Regions from separate parts of the Kineococcus sp. R86509 genome, predicted to be linked through region 1. Evidence: predicted binding sites of a transcription regulator. Region 1 holds the regulator's gene; each other region holds the start of a gene.
What was found. The regulator LexA, encoded in region 1, represses DNA repair genes until DNA is damaged. The targets are predictions, from matches to a motif close to TCGAACANNTGTTCGA.
Positions count from the first base shown of each region.

Region 2: ruvA (Holliday junction branch migration protein RuvA) is a predicted target of LexA. The motif match lies at 3,765-3,780, and genes of this name have one in related genera.
Region 3: SJY07_RS03220 (DUF6504 family protein) is a predicted target of LexA. The motif match lies at 2,154-2,169, and genes of this name have one in related genera.

Region 1 covers NZ_JAXHCE010000001.1:4,655,250-4,661,471, reverse strand. The annotation lists gene SJY07_RS22740 (proteasome assembly chaperone family protein) at 1-493, opposite strand, end outside; gene nrdR (transcriptional regulator NrdR) at 535-1,026, opposite strand; gene SJY07_RS22730 (hypothetical protein) at 1,119-1,550, opposite strand; gene SJY07_RS22725 (DUF2277 domain-containing protein) at 1,730-1,999, opposite strand; gene SJY07_RS22720 (methyl-accepting chemotaxis protein) at 2,180-3,766, shown strand; gene lexA (transcriptional repressor LexA) at 3,954-4,685, shown strand; gene SJY07_RS22710 (aspartate/glutamate racemase family protein) at 4,660-5,343, opposite strand; gene SJY07_RS22705 (ATP-dependent DNA helicase) at 5,375-6,222, opposite strand, start outside.
Region 2 covers NZ_JAXHCE010000001.1:463,964-470,185, reverse strand. The annotation lists gene SJY07_RS02285 (glycosyltransferase family 4 protein) at 1-891, shown strand, start outside; gene pdxT (pyridoxal 5'-phosphate synthase glutaminase subunit PdxT) at 888-1,541, shown strand; gene SJY07_RS02275 (YebC/PmpR family DNA-binding transcriptional regulator) at 1,590-2,351, shown strand; gene ruvC (crossover junction endodeoxyribonuclease RuvC) at 2,428-3,060, shown strand; gene SJY07_RS02265 (dienelactone hydrolase family protein) at 2,979-3,695, opposite strand; gene ruvA (Holliday junction branch migration protein RuvA) at 3,804-4,394, shown strand; gene ruvB (Holliday junction branch migration DNA helicase RuvB) at 4,394-5,464, shown strand; gene yajC (preprotein translocase subunit YajC) at 5,639-6,001, shown strand; gene secD (protein translocase subunit SecD) at 6,097-6,222, shown strand, end outside.
Region 3 covers NZ_JAXHCE010000001.1:664,421-670,642, reverse strand. The annotation lists gene SJY07_RS03235 (aminoacyl-tRNA deacylase) at 1-446, opposite strand, end outside; gene SJY07_RS03230 (PKD domain-containing protein) at 513-1,223, opposite strand; gene SJY07_RS03225 (DUF6318 family protein) at 1,349-1,963, opposite strand; gene SJY07_RS03220 (DUF6504 family protein) at 2,318-2,722, shown strand; gene SJY07_RS03215 (SAV_6107 family HEPN domain-containing protein) at 2,780-3,211, shown strand; gene SJY07_RS03210 (DNA polymerase III subunit alpha) at 3,309-6,222, shown strand, end outside.

The DNA of each region.
Region 1 (6,222 bases):
CGTCCCAGGTGCGGAAGCCGTCGAGCAGTTCGGGCCGACTGGCGCTGGCCGTCACCCCGGCGGGACGGGTGTGCGGCACGGCCGTGGGCGCCGCCGACAGCACGATCGTCAGTCCGACCCCCAGCTCGTCCGCGAGCTGCCAGACGGCGGTGGTGAACCGTTCCCACTGCACGTCGGGCTCGGGGCCGCTCAGCAGCAGCAGCGAGGAACCCTCCTCGTCGTGGACCCGGTGGACCTGCAGGCGGGGCGGCTCGTAGTCGAGCCAGTTCTGGCCGCCGAAGGTCATGGTGGGTCGCCGGGCGCGGTAGTCGTGGAGCTGGTCGACGTCGAAGGTGGCCACGAGCTCGTGGCGACAGGTCGCCAGGAGGTGCTCGACGCTCAGGCGGACCGCGTTGCCCGCGTCGATGAATCCGTTCAACGCCACGACGAGCGGAGGTTCCACCAGGGCGGGGCGTTCGCCCTCGTAGCTGTACAGGGAACCGGGATCGAGCATCCCCCCATCATCCCCGTCCTCGACGTGGGACTCGACACGGGTCAGCCGCGGGCGGGCACCGTCTCGACGGGGGGCAGCGGCGACGCGGCGCGCTGGGCCCGCAGCCGGTCGATCGCCGACTCGAAGTCGGAGAGGGAGTCGAAGGCCTGGTAGACGGACGCGAACCGCAGGTAGGCGACCTCGTCGAGCTCCTGCAGGAAGGGCAACGTCGCGAGGCCCACCTGGTGGGCGTCGATCTCGGCGGCACCCTGGGCGCGGACGGCTTCCTCGACGCGGTGGGCGAGCAACGCGATGTCGTCCTCGCTCACCGGCCGACCCTGGCAGGCCTTGCGCACTCCGCTGGCGATCTTGGCACGGCTGAACGGCTCCGGCGCACCGGAACGCTTGATGACCGCGAGGCTCGCCGTCTCGACCGTGGAGAAGCGCTTCGAGCAGTTCGGACACTGCCGCCGACGACGGATCGAGCTGCCGTCGTCGGTCGTGCGGGAATCGACGACACGAGAGTCCTCGTGCCGACAGAACGGGCAGTGCACCCCGACTTCCTCCCCCGAGACCGGACGACAGCTCTGGTCCAGGATCGACCGTACGTCGTGACCGACGCACGGAGCAACCGGGCGCACCACGATCAGCCCTGTTCGGGCATCGTCAGCTGTTGTCCGGTCTGCAGGGTCATGGACGGGAGGGCGTTGAGCTGGACGATCTCACCGGCCACCTCGCGCCAGTCCGCACCCGGGGACCACTGACCGGCGATCTGCGACAGGGTCTGGCCGGGGAGGACCGTCAGGACCGCGGCCGGGGGTGCGGAGGTGCGCTCCACCCCGGCCGAGGCGCTGGAGAGCGCACCCGTCACGGCGACGACGGCACCGGTGAGCAGCGTGGCGGCTGTGCAGGTCACCACGAGACGGCCCCGTCGGGTCAGGCGCAGCGTGCGGGCGGGGCGCCGCGGCGGGGCGACGGGCCGGGCGGTGGCGCAGCGCGGACGGACGACGGCGATGCTGCGGCGGGCAGGGCGGAGCGGGCGTGCGACGACGGGCAGGGCGAGGGCGGTGGCGCTCACGAGCAGAGACCTCCAACGAGTGGCGCACCGTCGAACGGGTGTTCGACCGTGCGCGTCTGTTCTACCACCGTTCGAACGGGGGCGCGCAACCCCCGCGTTCCCGGGGGTGACGTCGACAGACGCTGCCACCGGCCTCCGACACGTGCGCTGACCTGCGCGAACGCTCCGGGGGCCGAGGGTCAGGACGCGAAGCGCCGTGCGCTGCGTTCCTTCGCCCGGGCGGCCTCGACCTCCCGGTCCCTGGGCGGCGCCGTCGTCACCAGGTCCTCGAGCAGGTGCTGCGTCGCGTGCGCGACCGCGGTCACCGCCCGGTCGAACGCCTCCTGGTTGCGCACCGACGGCCGGGTCGACCCGGCCACCTTGCGCACGTACTGCAGCGCCGCGGCCTGGACCTCCTCCGCCGTGGCGGGCGGCTCGAAGTTGTGCAGCTGACGGATGTTGCGACACATGCGCACCACGCTAGGCACCGGGACCACGACGCACAACGGACTCCCAGCCTCCTCCCGGCGCACCTCAGGACCCCGGCCGTGCCGCCGATGGACACGACGACCTCACCCGCCTGCTCCGCCCTGCGCCCTCGGCACGTTCCCCACCCCGCGCCGCGCGAGAACCCTCTGGAAGGCCCAGCCATGAAGGCACTGCGCGATCTGAACGTCGCCCCCAAGCTCTTCGCCGGCTTCGGCGTCGTCTGCCTCCTGCTGGCCGTCGTCGTCGCCGTCGGCCTCAACCGCCTCGGCTCCTCGCAGGCCAACCTGGACACCGTCTCCTCCAGCGGCGTGGCCTCGGTGCAGACGCTGGGCGAGGTCCGCACCTCCTTCCTCACCCTGCGGATGGACATCGTCAACGCCGCGATCAACGACGACCCGAAGGCCACCGAGGCGTCGCTGACCAAGATGGGCGAGGACGACACGGCCTACGACCAGGCGTGGAGCGCCTACCAGGCCTCCAGCCCGGCCACCCCGGCCGCGGACCGGGCCCGGATCGAAGACCTCGTCAAGCAGTACCGCGCGGCGCGGGTCGAGCTCGTGACCCTGGTCCGCAACAACGACCGTGCCGGCTTCGTCGCCCGGCGCAGCACCACGACGACCCCCGTCACCGACCAGCTGCTGCCGCTGCTGGCCACCGCGGCCAAGCACGAGAAGGACGCCGCGGCCGCCATGGCCACCGCCGGCTCCGCCGACTACCACGCCGCCGTCGTGATGCTGCTGGTCATCGGCGCGGTCGCCCTCGCGATCGCCGCCGTCGTCGCCGTCGTCATCTCCCGCTCCATCGCCCGCCCCCTGGCTCGCACCCTCACCGTCGTCCAGGGCCTCGCCGACGGCCGCCTCGACCAGCGCGTCGGCTCCACCACCACCGACGAGGTCGGCCGCGTCGGTGCCGCCCTCGACGTGACCATGGACCGCCTCAACACCACCATGCGCCGCATCTCCGACTCCGCCGCCACCCTCGCCGGCTCCTCCGAGGAACTCACCACCGTCGCCACCCAGCTCTCCTCCGGCGCCGAGGAATCCGCCACCCAGACCCAGGTCGTCTCCGCCGCCACCGAGGAGATCTCCGCCAACATCGGCACCGTCGCCGCGGCCGGGGAGGAGATGACCGCCGCGATCCGCGAGATCGCCACCTCCACCGCCGAGGCCTCCTCGGTCTCCGCCGACGCCGTCTCCAGCGCGTCGCAGGCCTCGGAGATCCTGGACCGCCTCTCCGCCTCCTCCCGCGAGATCGGCGACGTCGTCAAACTCATCACCTCCATCGCCGAGCAGACCAACCTCCTCGCCCTCAACGCCACCATCGAAGCCGCCCGCGCGGGGGAGATGGGCAAGGGCTTCGCCGTCGTCGCCGGAGAGGTGAAGGAACTGGCCCAGCAGACCGCCCGGGCCACCGAGTCCATCACCACCCGGGTGGCGGCCACCCAGGCTGACGCGACCGAGGCCGCGTTCGCCATCAGCGGCATCAGTGAGGTCATCGCCCGCATCGACGGCCTGCAGGCCACCATCGCCGCGGCGGTGGAGGAGCAGTCCGCGACGACGTCGGAGATGGTGCGCAACGTCACCGAGGTGTCCTCGGGGAGTCAGGAGATCGCGCTGAACATCTCCGGCATCGCCGCCGCGGCGGACCAGACCACGGCGGGGGCGACTCACACGGCCACCACCGCCGGCGAGGTCTCCCGCACCGCCAACGAACTCAGCGAGCTCGTCAGCCACTTCACCCTCGCCTGATCCGCCCCGCCTCCGGACCCACCGGCGCCGTCCCGCACCCCGCGGGGCGGCGTCGTCCGGTGGTGCCCCGACACGCCGGTTCGAACACGTGTTTGATCCTCGCCCCCCGGATGACTACCGTGACGTGGATCGGACCCCAGGACGGGGCCCGGTCGTACGACTCACGCGGAACGACAGGGAGAGTGACGTGGCCGACGTGCTGGACGGATCCGGCGACACCGGACAGGTGGCGCCGATGGCCTCGGTCCACCACTTCCCCGACGGTCCCTACGGCCGCGACGGACTCACCCACCGCCAGCGTCGGGTGCTCGCCGCCATCCAGGAGTGCGTCGAGCAGCGGGGTTACCCGCCGAGCATGCGCGAGATCGGCCAGGCCGTCGGCCTCACCAGCCCCAGCAGCGTTGCGCACCAGGTGAAGACCCTCGAGAAGCTGGGCTACCTGCGCAAGGACCCGCGCCGTCCGCGGACGCTCGAGGTCGTCTCGCCGGCGTCGGCCCGCGGCACCATCGACGGGTTCGAGGCCACCGCGGCCGACGGCCGCCCGCGTCCGCGCTACGTCCCGGTCGTCGGCCGGATCGCCGCCGGTGGCCCGATCCTCGCCGAGGAGCTGGTCGAGGACGTCTTCGCGCTCCCCGCGCAGCTCGTCGGCGCCGGCGAGCACTTCATGCTCAGGGTCGTCGGGGAGTCGATGATCGACGCCGCCATCTGCGACGGCGACTGGGTGGTCGTGCGCCAGCAGCCGACGGCCGAGAACGGCGACGTCGTGGCCGCCATGATCGACGGCGAGGCGACGGTGAAGGTGCTGCAGCGCAAGGACGGTCACGTCCAGCTGATGCCCCGCAACCCCCTCTTCGCCCCGATCGACGGCGACGAGGCGACGATCCTCGGCAAGGTCACGGCCGTGCTGCGAAGCCTCTGAGCGAGGTCACCAGTTCGACGGCCGCCTCGATCGCCAACCGGGGCGAGGTGAGGACCGGCACGTGCAGGTCGCGCAGCAACGGCGCCGCGTCGACCATGCTCGCCTGAGCCAGGACGACGACGTCCACGGGCGGGTCGAGCGCCCGCACCTGGGTCCGGACGGCCTCCGCGACCCCGGTCGTGTAGGTCAGGACGTCACCGGACTCGAAGGACGACCAGGTGTCCGGGCAGCGGACCTCGATCAGCTGCACGGCCCGACCGGTGGTCTCCGCGCACTCGCGCAGCAGCGGCAGCACGGTCGCCGCGGCCTCGTCCAGCGAGCTCACGACGGCGATCCGCCGCCCGGCCAGGACGGCGGCCTCGGCCATCGGGCGGTCGACCCGGACGACGCGCAGACCCATCTCGGCACCGACGGACTTGGCCGTGGGGCCGACGGTCGAGCAGGTGCACACGACGACGTCCGCGCCCTCCCCCACCAGCCGGCGCAACCGGTCCGCCAGCGCCGGACGGACGCTGTCGATCCCGTGGTCCCGCGCCGTGGTGAGCAGGCCCGTGTCGACGAGGTGGCGGTCGGCGACGGTGTCGTCCCGCTCGTTCAGGAGATCGCGGAAGGCGCGCACGTGGGCGTGCGCGGTGTGCAGGAAGCCGACGGTGGCCACCTCACGAGCATGCCACCCCGGACGCACGGCGTCAGCCACCGCTACCCAGACGCCGCAACGCCTCCAGCACGGTCGGGGTCGAGGTGGTGGACCAGAAGTCGGGCAGGCTGTCGCGCAGGAACCCGCCGTAGCGGGCCGTCGCGAGCCGCGAGTCGAGCACCGCGACGACACCGCGGTCACCGGTGGCCCGGATCAACCGCCCCGCCCCCTGGGCCAGGCGCACCGCGGCGTGGGCCGCCGAGACGGACACGAACCCGTTGCCGCCGGCCGCGTCGACGGCCCGCGCGCGGGCCGACATCAGCGGGTCGTCGGGTCGGGGGAAGGGGATGCGGTCGATGACGACGAGGGAACAGCTGGGTCCCGGCACGTCGACGCCCTGCCACAGCGACATCGTCCCGAACAGCGAGGTCGCGGGATCGTCGGTGAAGTCCCGGACGAGCTTGGGCAACCGGTCGTCGCCCTGGCAGAGGATCGGGGTCCCCAGCCGCTTGCGCAGCGCCTCGGCGGCCTCCTCGGCTCCCTTGCGACTGGAGAACAGCCCGAGGGTCCGTCCCCCGGCCGCCTCGACCAGTGCGGCGAGCTCGTCGTAGACGGCGTCGGTGGAACCCGCCCGACCCGGCGGCGGCAGGTGCCGGGCGACGTAGAGGATCCCCTGCTTCGGGTAGTCGAAGGGGCTGCCCACGTCGACCCCCGTCCACGGCGTCTTCGAGCCCTTCTCCCCCTTGAGGCCGAAGGCGCCCGCGACGGGGTCGAAGGAACCGCCGAGGGTGAGTGTCGCCGAGGTCGCGACGACGGTGCGTTCGGCGAACAGCTTCTCCCGCAGCAGACCCGCCACCGACAGGGGCGCGATGTGCAGGGACGGCGCACGGGAGGCCGGGC
Region 2 (6,222 bases), 4.2 Mb from region 1:
CGCGCCGAGCTGCACGAGCTGGTGGCGGCGGCCGACGTCGTGCACGCCCACTCCTCGGTCGTCTCCCCGCTGAGCTGGGCCACGCTGCGCGCCGCGCACCGGCTCGGGGTCCCGGCGGTCGTCACCGTGCACTCGATGCTCCCGCGCGGCAGTGCCGTCCCGTTGGCGCTGGCCCTCTCGTCGCGGCGGGCGGGGTCGCTGCGCTGGACCGCGGTCAGCGAGGCCGTCGCCGCCCCGCTGCGCCGGGCCACCGGAGCGCCGGTGGCCCTGCTGCCCAACGGCATCGACCCGGCCCCCTGGCGCGGCGTCCCGCGGTCGTCGGGGTCGGAGCCGTTCACGGTGGTGACGGCCGGGCGCTTCGCCGCCCGCAAGCGGGTCCTGCCGCTGCTGGGGGTGCTGCGCGACCTGCGCGCCTCGCTGCCCCACGACCTCCCGCTGCGGGCGGTCCTCGTCGGGGACGGACCGCAGCACCGCGCGGCCCGGGCCTTCGTGCAGCGCCACGACATGGGTGACTGGGTGTCGCTGCCGGGGCGCCGGACGCGTCCCGAGCTGGCTGAGCTCTTCGCCACCGCCGACGTCTACGTCGCCCCCGCGGTGTGGGAGTCCTTCGGCCTGGCCGCGCTGGAGGCGCGGTGCGCCGGGCTGGCCGTCGCGGGGATGGCCGGCAGCGGGCTCGGCGAGTTCGTCACCGACGGGGTGGAGGGCGCGCTGGCCCGCGACGACCGGCACCTGGCCGAGGTCCTGGCCGCCTGGGCGCTGGAGCGCGGACGGGTGGACGCGATCCGCCGGCACAACGTCACGACCGATCCGCGGGTGACGTGGGAGCGCGTCCTGCCCGCCACCCTGGCCGCGTACGAGGCGGCCGGGGCGCGGCCTAGTCTTCGCGCGTGAGCGTTGGAGGAACCGGATCGGGAGGGCCTGACGTCGTCATCGGCGTCCTCGCCCTGCAGGGCGACGTCGGGGAACACGTCCGCGCGCTGGAGTCCGGGGGAGCGCGGGCGGTCACCGTCCGCCGCCTCGCCGAGCTGGAGAGCGTCGACGGTCTCGTCCTGCCCGGGGGCGAGTCGACGACGATCGACCGGTTGCTGCGGGTCTTCGAGCTCCGCGACGTCCTGCGGGCCCGGATCACCGACGGGTTGCCGGTCTACGGCTCGTGTGCGGGGATGATCCTGCTGGCCGACCGGATCCTGGACGGGGGGAAGGGCCAGGAGACCCTCGGCGGGATCGACATCACCGTGCGGCGCAACGCCTTCGGACGCCAGGTCGACTCCTGGGAGGAGCTCCTCCCGCTCGAGGAGATCACCCGCGGGGGACCGGCGGTCGAGGGGATCTTCATCCGGGCGCCGTGGGTCGAGGAGGCCGGTCCGGAGGTCAGCGTGCTCGCCCGACTGAGCGCGGGGCCCGCCGCGGGTAGGATCGTCGCCGTGCGACAGGGTCGTCTGCTCGCCACGTCGTTCCACCCGGAGATCACCGGGGACGACCGGGTGCACCGCTACTTCGTGGAGATGGTCCGCGACAGCGTGGCGGCGACGACGGCCTGAGCGCACACACGTTTTTCGAGCAGGTAGAGCAACGGCGGAGGGAAGCAGATGTCCGGCCACTCCAAGTGGGCGACGACCAAGCACAAGAAGGCCGTCGTCGACGCCAAGCGCGCCAAGAGCTTCGCCCGACTGATCAAGAACATCGAGGTCGCGGCGCGCACGGGCGGCGGCGACGTCTCGGGCAACCCGACGCTCTTCGACGCGATCCAGAAGGCGAAGAAGACCTCCGTGCCCGCCGACAACATCGACCGCGCCGTCAAGCGCGGCTCTGGTGCCGAGGCCGGCGGCGCGGACTGGCAGACGATCATGTACGAGGGCTACGGCCCCAACGGCGTCGCGCTCCTCATCGAGTGCCTCACCGACAACAAGAACCGCGCGGCCATGGAGGTCCGGACGGCGATGACCCGCAACGGCGGCTCGCTCGCCGACCCGGGGTCGGTGGCCTACATGTTCACCCGCAAGGGTGTCGTCGTCATCGGCAAGGAAGGCACCGACCTCACCGAGGACGGCGTCCTCGAAGCCGTGCTCGAGGCCGGGGCCGAGGAGGTCACCGACCAGGGCGACACCTTCGAGGTCGTCAGCGAGGCGACCGACCTCGGCGCCGTGCGTGACGCGCTGAAGGCCGCGGGGATCGAGTACGACTCCGCCGACGCCAGCTTCGTGCCCAGCGTCGAGGTGCCGCTGGACGCCGAGGGCGCGACGAAGGTCTTCCGTCTCATCGACGTCCTCGACGACTGCGACGACGTGCAGAACGTCTACGCGAACTACGACGTGTCCGACGACGTGATGGCGGCCCTCGAGGACGCCTGACCCACCGCCCCGACGCCCGAGCGCTCCCGAGCGCGGCTCCCGGCCCCCACGACCGCTCCGTGCGATCGTGGGGGCCGTGCGCGTTCTAGCGGTCGACCCCGGGCTGACCCGGTGCGGCGTCGGGGTGATCGACGCGGTCCGCGCCGGACGTCGCGCCGAGCTCGTCGGCGTCGGCGTCATCCGGACCCCCGCCACCGATCCCGTGGCCTCCCGGCTGCTCGCGATCAGCGACGGCCTCGACGAGTGGCTCGACACCCACCGCCCCGACGTCGTCGCCGTCGAACGCGTCTTCGCCCAGGCCAACGTCCGTTCCGTCATGGGGACCGCGCAGGCCGCCGGTCTGGTCCTCGTCGCCGCCGCGCGCCGGGGACTGCCCGTGGCGATGCACACGCCGAGCGAGGTGAAGGCCGCGGTGACCGGGTCGGGGCGGGCCGAGAAGGAGCAGGTCACCGTCATGGTCACCCGCATCCTCGGTCTCGACGCCCCGCCCCGGCCCGCCGACGCCGCCGACGCCCTCGCGCTGGCGTTGTGCCACCTCTGGCGGGGCGGGGCGACCTCCCGACTGGAGGCCGCCGCGCACACCGCCCTCGTCACGGGCCGGCGCAACGCCTACGCGGAGGCGGAGGCTCAGGCGCGCTCGGCCGCGAGCCGACCCCGCAGGAAGGCCGTCGTGCGCTCCCAGGCCAGCTCGGCCGACTCGGGCCGGTAGCTCGGGCGTTCGTCGTTGTAGAACGCGTGCGGGGCCGGGTAGACCTCCATCGTCACCTCGACCCCCGCCTGCTCGCGGATGCGGGCCTCGGTGGCGCGCACACCCTCCAGCGGGACGGAGGTGTCCTCGGCGCCGTAGTGGCCCAGCACCGGCGCCCGCAGGCCGGAGTAGTCGGTGTCCGGGCCGGGGAGCCCGTACCAGGGCACCGCCGCGCCGATCCGGTCGCCCTGCTGCGCAGCCAGGGTCAGCACGAAGCCCCCGCCCATGCAGAAGCCGACGACCCCGGCGCGTTGCGAGGTGGTCTCGGGCAGGTCGAGCAGGTACGTGACGGCCCCGGCCAGGTCGCGGGCCGCGTCCTGCGCGGGCAGGTCGGTGAGCAGCTGCGCCGCCTCGGCGGAGTCGTGGGTCGTGCGCCCGCCGTAGAGGTCCGGGGCCAGCGCCACGAAGCCCTCGCGGGCGAGGCGGTCGACGATGCCGGCGATGTGGTCGGTGAGGCCCCACCACTCCTGGACGACGATGACGCCCGGGCCGCTGCCGGACTCGGGGACGCGGAGGTAGCCGTGGGCGTGGCCGGACTCGGTGGCGCTGTCGAAGGTGACGTTCTGGCGGGGGTTCGCGGTCTTCTCGTGGGTCACGGCAGCACTCTGCCCCCAGGGTCCGCGCGGCGCGCCTGAGGGGTCGTGTCGCAGGGGCCGTCTAGCCTCTCGTACAAGTGTTCGTCGGGTGTCTCGGAGGTCGTGCTGGTGATCGCGTCGGTGCGTGGGCAGGTGCTCGCGGTGCGGCTGGACTCCGCGGTCGTGGAGGTGGGTGGCGTGGGGATGTTCGTCCTGGCCGCGCCCGCCACGCTGGCCGGTCTGCGCGTGGGCCAGGAGGCGTTGCTGCACACCACGTTGGTGGTGCGCGAGGACTCCCTGACGCTGTTCGGCTTCGCCGACGCCGACGAGAAGGAGGTCTTCGAGATCGTGCAGACCGCCTCCGGGGTCGGGCCGAAGATGGCGCTGGCCATGCTGGCGGTGCACCGCCCCGACGGGATCCGCGCGGCCGTCGCCTCCGAGGACCACGCGGCCCTCGTCCGGGTGCCGGGCATCGGCAAGAAGACCGCTCAGCGCATCTGCCTGGAGCTGGGGGACCGCCTCGGACCGCCCTCGGGGTCGATCGCGCCGGCGGCCTCGCCCTCGGGCGGGGACGCGCGCAAGGACCGGGTGGTCGAGGCCCTGGTCGGTCTGGGTTACCCGCTCAAGCAGGCCGGTGACGTCGTGGAGGTCGTGCTCGACGACGACCTCGACGTGCCGGGCGTCCTGCGGGCGGCGCTGCGCCACCTGTCGGGTCGCTGATGGAGGACCGGCTGGTGACGACGGGGGCCGACGAGCACGAGCGCGCCGCCGAGTCCGCGCTGCGCCCCCACGGTCTCGACGAGTTCGTCGGGCAGAAGGTCGTGCGGGAGCAGCTCGCGCTCGTCCTCGACGCCGCCAAGGCGCGCGGGATGCCCAGCGACCACGTCCTCTTCTCCGGTCCGCCCGGGCTGGGCAAGACGACGCTGGCGATGATCGTGGCCTCCGAGATGGGCGCCCCGTTGCGCCAGTCCAGCGGTCCGGCCATCCAGCACGCGGGGGACCTCGCGGCGGTGCTGAGCTCGCTCGACGAGGGTGAGGTGCTGTTCCTCGACGAGATCCACCGGATGGCCCGCCCGGCCGAGGAGATGCTCTACATCGCCATGGAGGACTACCGCGTCGACGTCATCGTGGGCAAGGGCGCGGGGGCCACGGCGATCCCGCTGGAGTTGCCGAAGTTCACCCTGGTCGGGGCGACGACCCGGGCCGGCCTGCTCCCGGCGCCGCTGCGCGACCGGTTCGGCTTCACCGGCTACCTCGACTTCTACACGCCCGCGGAGCTCGTGCAGGTGTTGCGCCGCAGCGCTTCCCTGCTCGGGGTACAGCTCACCGCGGAGGGGGCCGCCGAGATCGGCGGCCGCTCGCGGGGGACGCCCCGCATCGCCAACCGGCTGCTGCGCCGGGTCCGCGACTGGGCGCAGGTGCGGGGGTCGGGGATCGTCGACCGACACGCGGCCCGGGCGGCGCTGGAGGTCTACGAGGTCGACGAGCGCGGCCTGGACCGCCTCGACCGCGCCGTGCTCGACGCGTTGTGCCGGCGCTTCGGCGGCGGGCCGGTGGGTCTCTCGACCTTGGCCGTCGTCGTGGGGGAGGAGGCCGAGACCGTCGAGACGGTCGCCGAGCCCTTCCTGGTGCGCGAGGGGCTGCTGGGACGGACCCCGCGGGGTCGGATCGCCCTGCCCGACACCTGGGCCCACCTGGGACTCACCCCGCCCCGCAACGCGCCCGTGGGGACGGCCTGGGCGTTCGCTCCCGAGGGCGACGAGACCGACGAGGACCCCTCGCAACCCTGAGCGTCGCTGGGCTGGGCCGGACGGGTGAGCCTCTAGACTCCACGGGCGAGTCGGTCCCGGGTGGGTCCCTGCGGAACCTCACAGGGCCTCACCGCGTTGGCCCGGCCGTGCCGGCACCGGGTCGGCGCAAGCACCGGTGAGTCGTCGATCCCACCGGTGCGGAGAGGTTTTGTCGTGGGTGGTGGCAGCAGCCAGCTGATCTTCCTGCTGATCATGGTCGCCCTGTTGGTGTTCATGTTCAGCCGGACGCGCAAGCAGCAGAAGGCTCAACAGCAGATGCAGACCGGGGTCGCGCCCGGGGCCAGGGTCATGACGACCTCGGGCATGTTCGGGACCGTCGTGGAGATCGAGGGTGACGAGGTCGTCCTCGAGATCGCCCCCGGCCTGCAGACCCGGTGGACCCGCCGGGCCGTCGCCCGCGTGGTGGCGCCGACCGAGGTGGCTCCCCTCGAGGAGAGCGTGGACCCGGGCGACGGTGCTCTCAGCCTGCAGAAGCGCGACGACGACACCGCGGGCGGTGCCCCGCGCGCACAGTGACTACTGATAAGACAGCAGTCGTCCACTAGCAGTGACAAGCTTGCGCTGACCGGGTGAACATCCGTCACCCGGTGAGCGCCGTCCCGAGGTATTGAGTGTCCAACGACAGGCCGACGTCCACCAGCGGGTCCCCGAACCGGCCGCCCCGCGTGCGCCGCGGTGCGCCCATCCGCCGACCCCACCCGGGCCGCACCCTCGCGGTGCTGGTCCTCGTCGTCGTC
Region 3 (6,222 bases), 4.0 Mb from region 1:
TGTCCGGCCGGGACCCAGATCGCCGGGTACGGGGCCAGGGCCACGTCCACGAAGGTCGGTAGTTCCGCGGTGAGTCCGATGGGTGACGCCGATCCCAGGACGGATCCGGTGCGGCGCAGCACTTCCGAGTCGTCGTCCCACCGGAGTTCCGGTTCGCTGAGCACGCCGGCGAGGGTGGGCAGGAAGATCGGGTGCGTCGCGGAGGCCACGACCAGCAGGTGCCTGCCGTCCCGGGTCTTCAGCACGGCGGTGGTCGCCACGGCGGCGAGCGGGACCCCGAGGTGTTCCGCGAGCTCGGCCGGGTTGCGCAGGGTCGCCGGTACTTCGAGGACCTCACCCGCGCCGCCCAGGTCGACGAGAGCGGTCGCGGTGGCCTCCACGGCGGGGGGCGTGGCGGTGGTCGGCCCCCCGTTCCCAGGAGTCTCCTGCAGCACCGTCCACCTCATGCACCACCACGGTAGGCCGGTTCGCGCGCCCCGTCGCGCCGAGCGTCCGGGAGACGTTCGTGCAGGTCAGCGCGTGAGGACGGCGGATCCCGTGAGGACGTGGACCGGGGTCGGTGCGGACGACACCGAGGCGGTGCCGTCGATGGCTCGGTAGGGGAGTCCCGCGATCGTGTACTCGCCGGTGTAGGTGGTGGTGAGGGTGATCTCCCGGTCGCCCGCTGCGGTGTACGTGTGGGTGAGGCTCTGGTGGGGGTAGGGGTTTCCGGGGTCCTCGGTGGGCCCCAGGGTGGAACCGTCGCCCAACGTCCACGTCCAGCTCGTCGGCGTGGCGCGGATGGTGACCGGGTAGCCCAGGACGGTGGTGTCCCGGGTGACCGTCCCCGTGGTGGTGTGCAGGATCAGCGGGACGTTGAGCAGAGCCTCTCCGCCGTCGGGTTGGAGGTTCACCGGGCTCGCGGGCAGCGGGACGCGGCGCAGGTCGGCCTCGGTGACGGTCGGCAGGACGACGGGTTCTGCGGTGGTTGCGTCGGTCGTGCAGGAGTTCCCCTGGTTGACCCAGCGGATGTCGTCGCCGGTCCGGGTCCAGGTGGTGACGAGGAACTGCCCGGGCGGGCAGTTCGCGATGGAGGCCCGGCAGGTGTCGGACCCGAAGGAGCCTTCCGGACCGTTGCGGCCGCAGGCGGGGGTCTTGGAGACCTGGACCGGGGGTCCTTGGTGGGCTTTCCTGCTCCCGGGATTCTGGTCCCATCCGCCCCTGTTCGTCCGAGTTACCCCCACCGCGACTTCATCGCCTTGAGTGAATCCACTGGATGTGGGGGGTGCGGCGGAGGCCGAAGAAACTGCGAGGAGTAGTGGATTCAAGATCAGGGTAGTTCCTACTGTGAGTGTGAATCGCTTGACTTTCATTCCACCTCCCATACGACCCAGTGGCCCTCGAACCACTTCAAGTCGATCCGCGCTTCTGCATCTGATTCTGCTGGGGCGGAACCGAGGATGCTCCCGTCGCGGTCGGTGGTTTCGAAGGCTGGTCGAGTCATGGTGACCGTCAAACTGATCTTGCCGTCCTCGGGATCCCAGGACTCGACTCGGGTACCGGTGAACTGCAGTAGAAAACCTTTCGAGGTGTAACCCTTGGTGCGGTATTCGTCGATTACTTCGGCGTAGTAGGTGCAACCCCCGCAATCAGGATCCGAGATCGACCGCAGCAGTGCGGGGTTCCCGGTCGCACGTGAGTAGTTCAGGACCCGTGTGAAGTAGGCCGCGAACGTCCCGGCTCCGTCCACCGTGAACGTCCGGCTCAGGTCATCCTGCTCCGGGAGCGGGAACTCCGCCGTCGCGACCGAGGTCGGCGCCGCGAGGGCAGTCTCCGACGGCGTCGGGGTCGCGACGGGTCCGCTCGTCGCGGTGGTCGTGGAACTCGCGATAGGTGCGGCGACGGTCTCGTTCGAACACCCGACGAGCAGGCTGGTCGCGGCGAGCGTGACGAGGGGTGCGGCGGCGCGGTGGAGCTGGATCACTGCGGCACGGTCGCACGGCCGGGGCTCTCGCAGGCACCGCCGGACGGCGTCTGTGGACAACCTGTCGGCCGTTCGGGTGACCTCTCGCGAGAGCTCACCCTCCGTCCCTGGGGAGGGACTCTCCGCTCTGTGGATGACCCGGTTCGCCGTTGACGACCCCTGAGTGGGGTGGTGTAGCTTCAAGTTGCGTTCGAACCGGTGTTCGAACGTGGTGACCGCCCGGTGGCGCGGTCCGGGGGGAGGGGAAGCTCCGCGGGCCGCGCTCCGGGTGTGTCGTCGCGGGCCGCTTCCCCCGGCTCGCCGCGCTGCGGGTGATCCACCGCAGCGCCGGCTCGAGTGGGGAAGGTGACAGCGGTGCGACGGTTCTTCGACGAGGTCCACGTCCGGTCCGGTGCGGTGGGGGAGGCGCCCGACGAACCCGTCCAGTTCGTCTGGCACGGACGGCTCTACGTCGTGCGCACGGTCCTGTCCCGGTGGCGTGAACGCAGCGCCTGGTGGGAGCACCCGGCCGTCGCCGCCGTCCACGGGGACGGCCCGACGGGCGGTGGCACGGCGACCGCGGTCCGTCCCGTCCTCGAGATCGGCGACCTCGAACGCGAGGTCTTCCGCGTCGAGGCCAGCGTCGGGCGCTCCGGTGCGGTCGGTGTCTACGACCTCGCCCGCCGCGTCCCGCCCGGAACGGCGGCTGTGTCGGAGGGCGCTGCTACTCCTTCTCCTGACGGATCGGACGGCTGGCAGTTGCTGCGCGTCAGCGACTGAACCGCCGCCCGACCTCACCGCACCGCACCAGACCGACCGATCACGGAGGAGAACGCGATGCCCGCCACCCTCGACGTCCCCCAGGGTCTCCCGCGCCCGCTGACCACCGCAGCTCTCGACCTGCTCGAGCGCTGCGAGGACGAACTGCTCGTCGCCCTGCGCTCCGACGACACCGCCGAGCGCTACGTCCACGCCCACCTCGCCGCCCTGCGCGCGGGCGCCGCCCTCGTCGCCGTCCACGGACGTCCCACCAGCCCCCGGCGCAGCGGCCCCCGCAGCGTCTGGGAGATGCTCCCCGCCTTCGACCCCGCCCTGCAGGAGTGGGCCGAGCGGTTCGCCGCGACCGCCCCGCTGCGTTCCGCGGTCGAGGCCGGCCGGACCGGTGTCGTCGACGAGGCTGCCGCCGAGGAACTCCTCGCCGACGCCGAGCAGTTCCACCGCGTCGTGGAATCGTTGCTCGGGCTCAGCGCCCTCCCGCTGGCCGGCTGAACGCCGCGGGCGACCACCGGCGGACGCGCCCGCGACCCAGCACCTCGCACCACTCCGCTCGGCCTTCCCCACGGGCGCGTTCTCGAAGGACGTCCCCATGCGCACCACCGCACCCTCGAACTCCCCGTTCACGCACCTGCACGTGGCCTCCGGCTACTCGCTGCGCTACGGCACCTCGACCCCGACCGCTCTGGTCACCCGGGCCGCCGAACTCGACATGGCGACCCTCGCCCTCACCGACCGCGACGGTCTCTACGGCGCCGTGAAGTTCGTGCGCGCCTGCAGCGAGGCGGGGATCACCCCCGCTCTCGGCGTCGACCTCGCCACCGCCCCCAGCGGGCTGGTCGACGGTCTGCCGGCCTGGGCCGACCCCTCGGTCGCAGTGCGCCGCACCACCTCCGGCAACCCCACCCGCGGTGGGGCGGTCGTCGACCCCCGGCTGCCCCGGGTCACCGTGCTCGCCCTCGGCGCCGACGGCGCCGGCGCCGCTCGCGGCTGGGCGGGGTTGTGCCGGCTGGTGAGCGAGACCCACCTCGGCGGGGTGCGCGGAGCCCCGATCAGCAGCCTCGAACTCGTCGCGGCGAACGCCGTCGACACCTCGGGTCGTCCGGCGCTGGTCGTGCTGCTGGGCCCGGGGTCCGAACTCGGGCGGGCGGTGCTCGCCCGTCGCGACGACCTCGCCCGGTCCGTCCTGCAGCGGTGGCGGGACCGGCTGCCCGTCGGTTCGCTGCACGTCGAGGTGGTCTGCCACCACGCCCCACCGGGAACGGCGGGCAGCGTCGAGCACGCCGCCCGGATGCTGGGCCTGGCCCAGGAGGTCGGGGTTCCCGTCGTCCTCACCGCCGCCGTCCGCTCCGCCGGAACCGACGGGGCACCCACCGCCGACCTGCTCGACGCGATCCGCCGGCTCGTCCCGCTGGGCACCCGGCACCTGGACCGGACGACGGGACAGGGGCACCTGCTGCCCACGGCCGACATGGTCCGGACGGCGGCCGACGTCGCCCGTGCCGCCGGCGACCTCGGCTGGGCCGCGGAACTCCTGAACGCCACGACGACCCTGGCCGAGCGTCTCCGCCTCGACCCGGCCACCGACCTCGGCATCGGCGCCCACCACCTGCCCGACCGGGAGGCCCTGGGGCTGGCGCCGGACGTCGAGGCGATCGCCGTCCTGCGGCAACGCTCCGAGGCGGGCATCTCCCGGCGCTACCCCGGCGCCGACCTCAAGCTCGAGGCCACGGTCCGTCGCCGCCTCGACGAGGAGCTCGACATCATCGGGAAGGTCGGTTTCGCCAGCTACTTCCTCACCGTCGCCGACGTCTGCGACCTCACCCGGTCCCTGCACGTCCGGGTCGCGGCCCGCGGGTCCGGTGCGGGCAGCCTGGTCAACCACCTGCTGGGGATCTCCGACGTCGAACCCCTCGAGCACGGCCTGCTCATGGAACGGTTCCTGAACCCCCGCCGTGGGCAGCTGCCCGACATCGACCTCGACGTCGAGTCCGCCCGCCGCGAGGACGTCTACGAGGCGATCCTCGACCGCTTCGGCGGCGAGCGCGTCACCTGCGTCTCGATGATGGACAGCTACCGGGTGCGCCACGCCGTCCGCGACGTCGGTGCGGCGCTGGGTCTGCCGCCGGGGGAGGTGGACGCCATCGCCACGGCGTTCCCGCACCTGCGCGCCCGCGACGCCCGCAACGCCATCGCCGAGCTGCCCGAGCTGCGGCGCAGCGGGTTGGGGGAGGAACGCCTCGACGTCTTCTTCGACCTCGTCGAACGCCTCGACGGTCTGCCCCGCCACATCGCCCTGCACCCCTGCGGGGTCGTGCTGTCCAACCCCACGCTGTTGGACCGGACCCCGGTGGAGGCCAGCTGGAAGGGTTTCCCGATGAGCCAGTTCGACAAGGACGACGTCGAGGACATGGGCCTGCTCAAGCTCGACGTCCTGGGGATCCGGATGCAGTCGGCGATGGCCTACGCGGTGCAGGAGGTCGAACGCGTCGAGGAGACGACGGTGGACCTCGACGACCGCGACCAGGTACCGCTGGACGACCCGGCCACCTACAAGCTGATCCAGTCCACCCGCACCCTCGGCTGCTTCCAGATCGAGTCGCCCGGCCAACGCGAACTCGTCGGCAAGTTCGCCCCCGCCACCTTCCACGACGTCATCGTCGACATCTCGCTGTTCCGGCCCGGACCGGTGAAGTCGGACATGGTCAACCCGTTCCTGCGCGCCCGGCAGGGGTGGACGCAACCGGAGTACCTCGACGACCGGCTGCGCCACGTGCTCGAGCAGACGTACGGGGTGGTCGTGTTCCACGAGCAGGTCATCGAACTCATCCAGGCCACCACCGGCCACGACCTCGCCGTCTCCGACGAGTACCGCCGCCACCTCGGCACCCGCGCCGGTCAGGAGGAGATGGAACCGCAGTTCAAGCGCCTCGCGATGGAGCACGGCTACCCCGAGGCGACGGTGGACCGGATCTGGGAGGTGCTCAAGGCGTTCGCCTCGTTCGGGTTCTGCAAGGCCCACGCCGCCGCGTTCGCCCTGCCGACCTACCAGTCGGCGTGGTTGAAGGCGCACCACCCGGCGGCGTTCCTGGCGGGGGTCCTCACCCACGACCCGGGCATGTACCCGAAACGACTGATCCTCGACGACGCCCGCAACCTCGGCATCGAGGTCCTCGGCCTCGACGTCAACGCCTCGGGTGACACCTACCGCATCGAGCGCGTGGCCGTCCCCGAACCTCGGACCGGGCAGAGCGGTCAGGAACTCCTCGACCCCTGGCTCGGTGGCCGTGGGGTGCGCAACGCCGACGGCCTGGGGGAGGGCATCGCGGACGGGACGGGGTTCGGCATCCGGCTCTCGCTGACCGACGTCAAGGGGATCTCCGGGGCCGAGGTGACCCGCATCGTCGCCGGCCGGCCCTACCGGTCGTTGGCCGACCTCTGGCAGCGGGCCCGGCCCACCCGGCTGATCGCCGAACGTCTCGTCCTCGCCGGCGCGCTGGACTCCC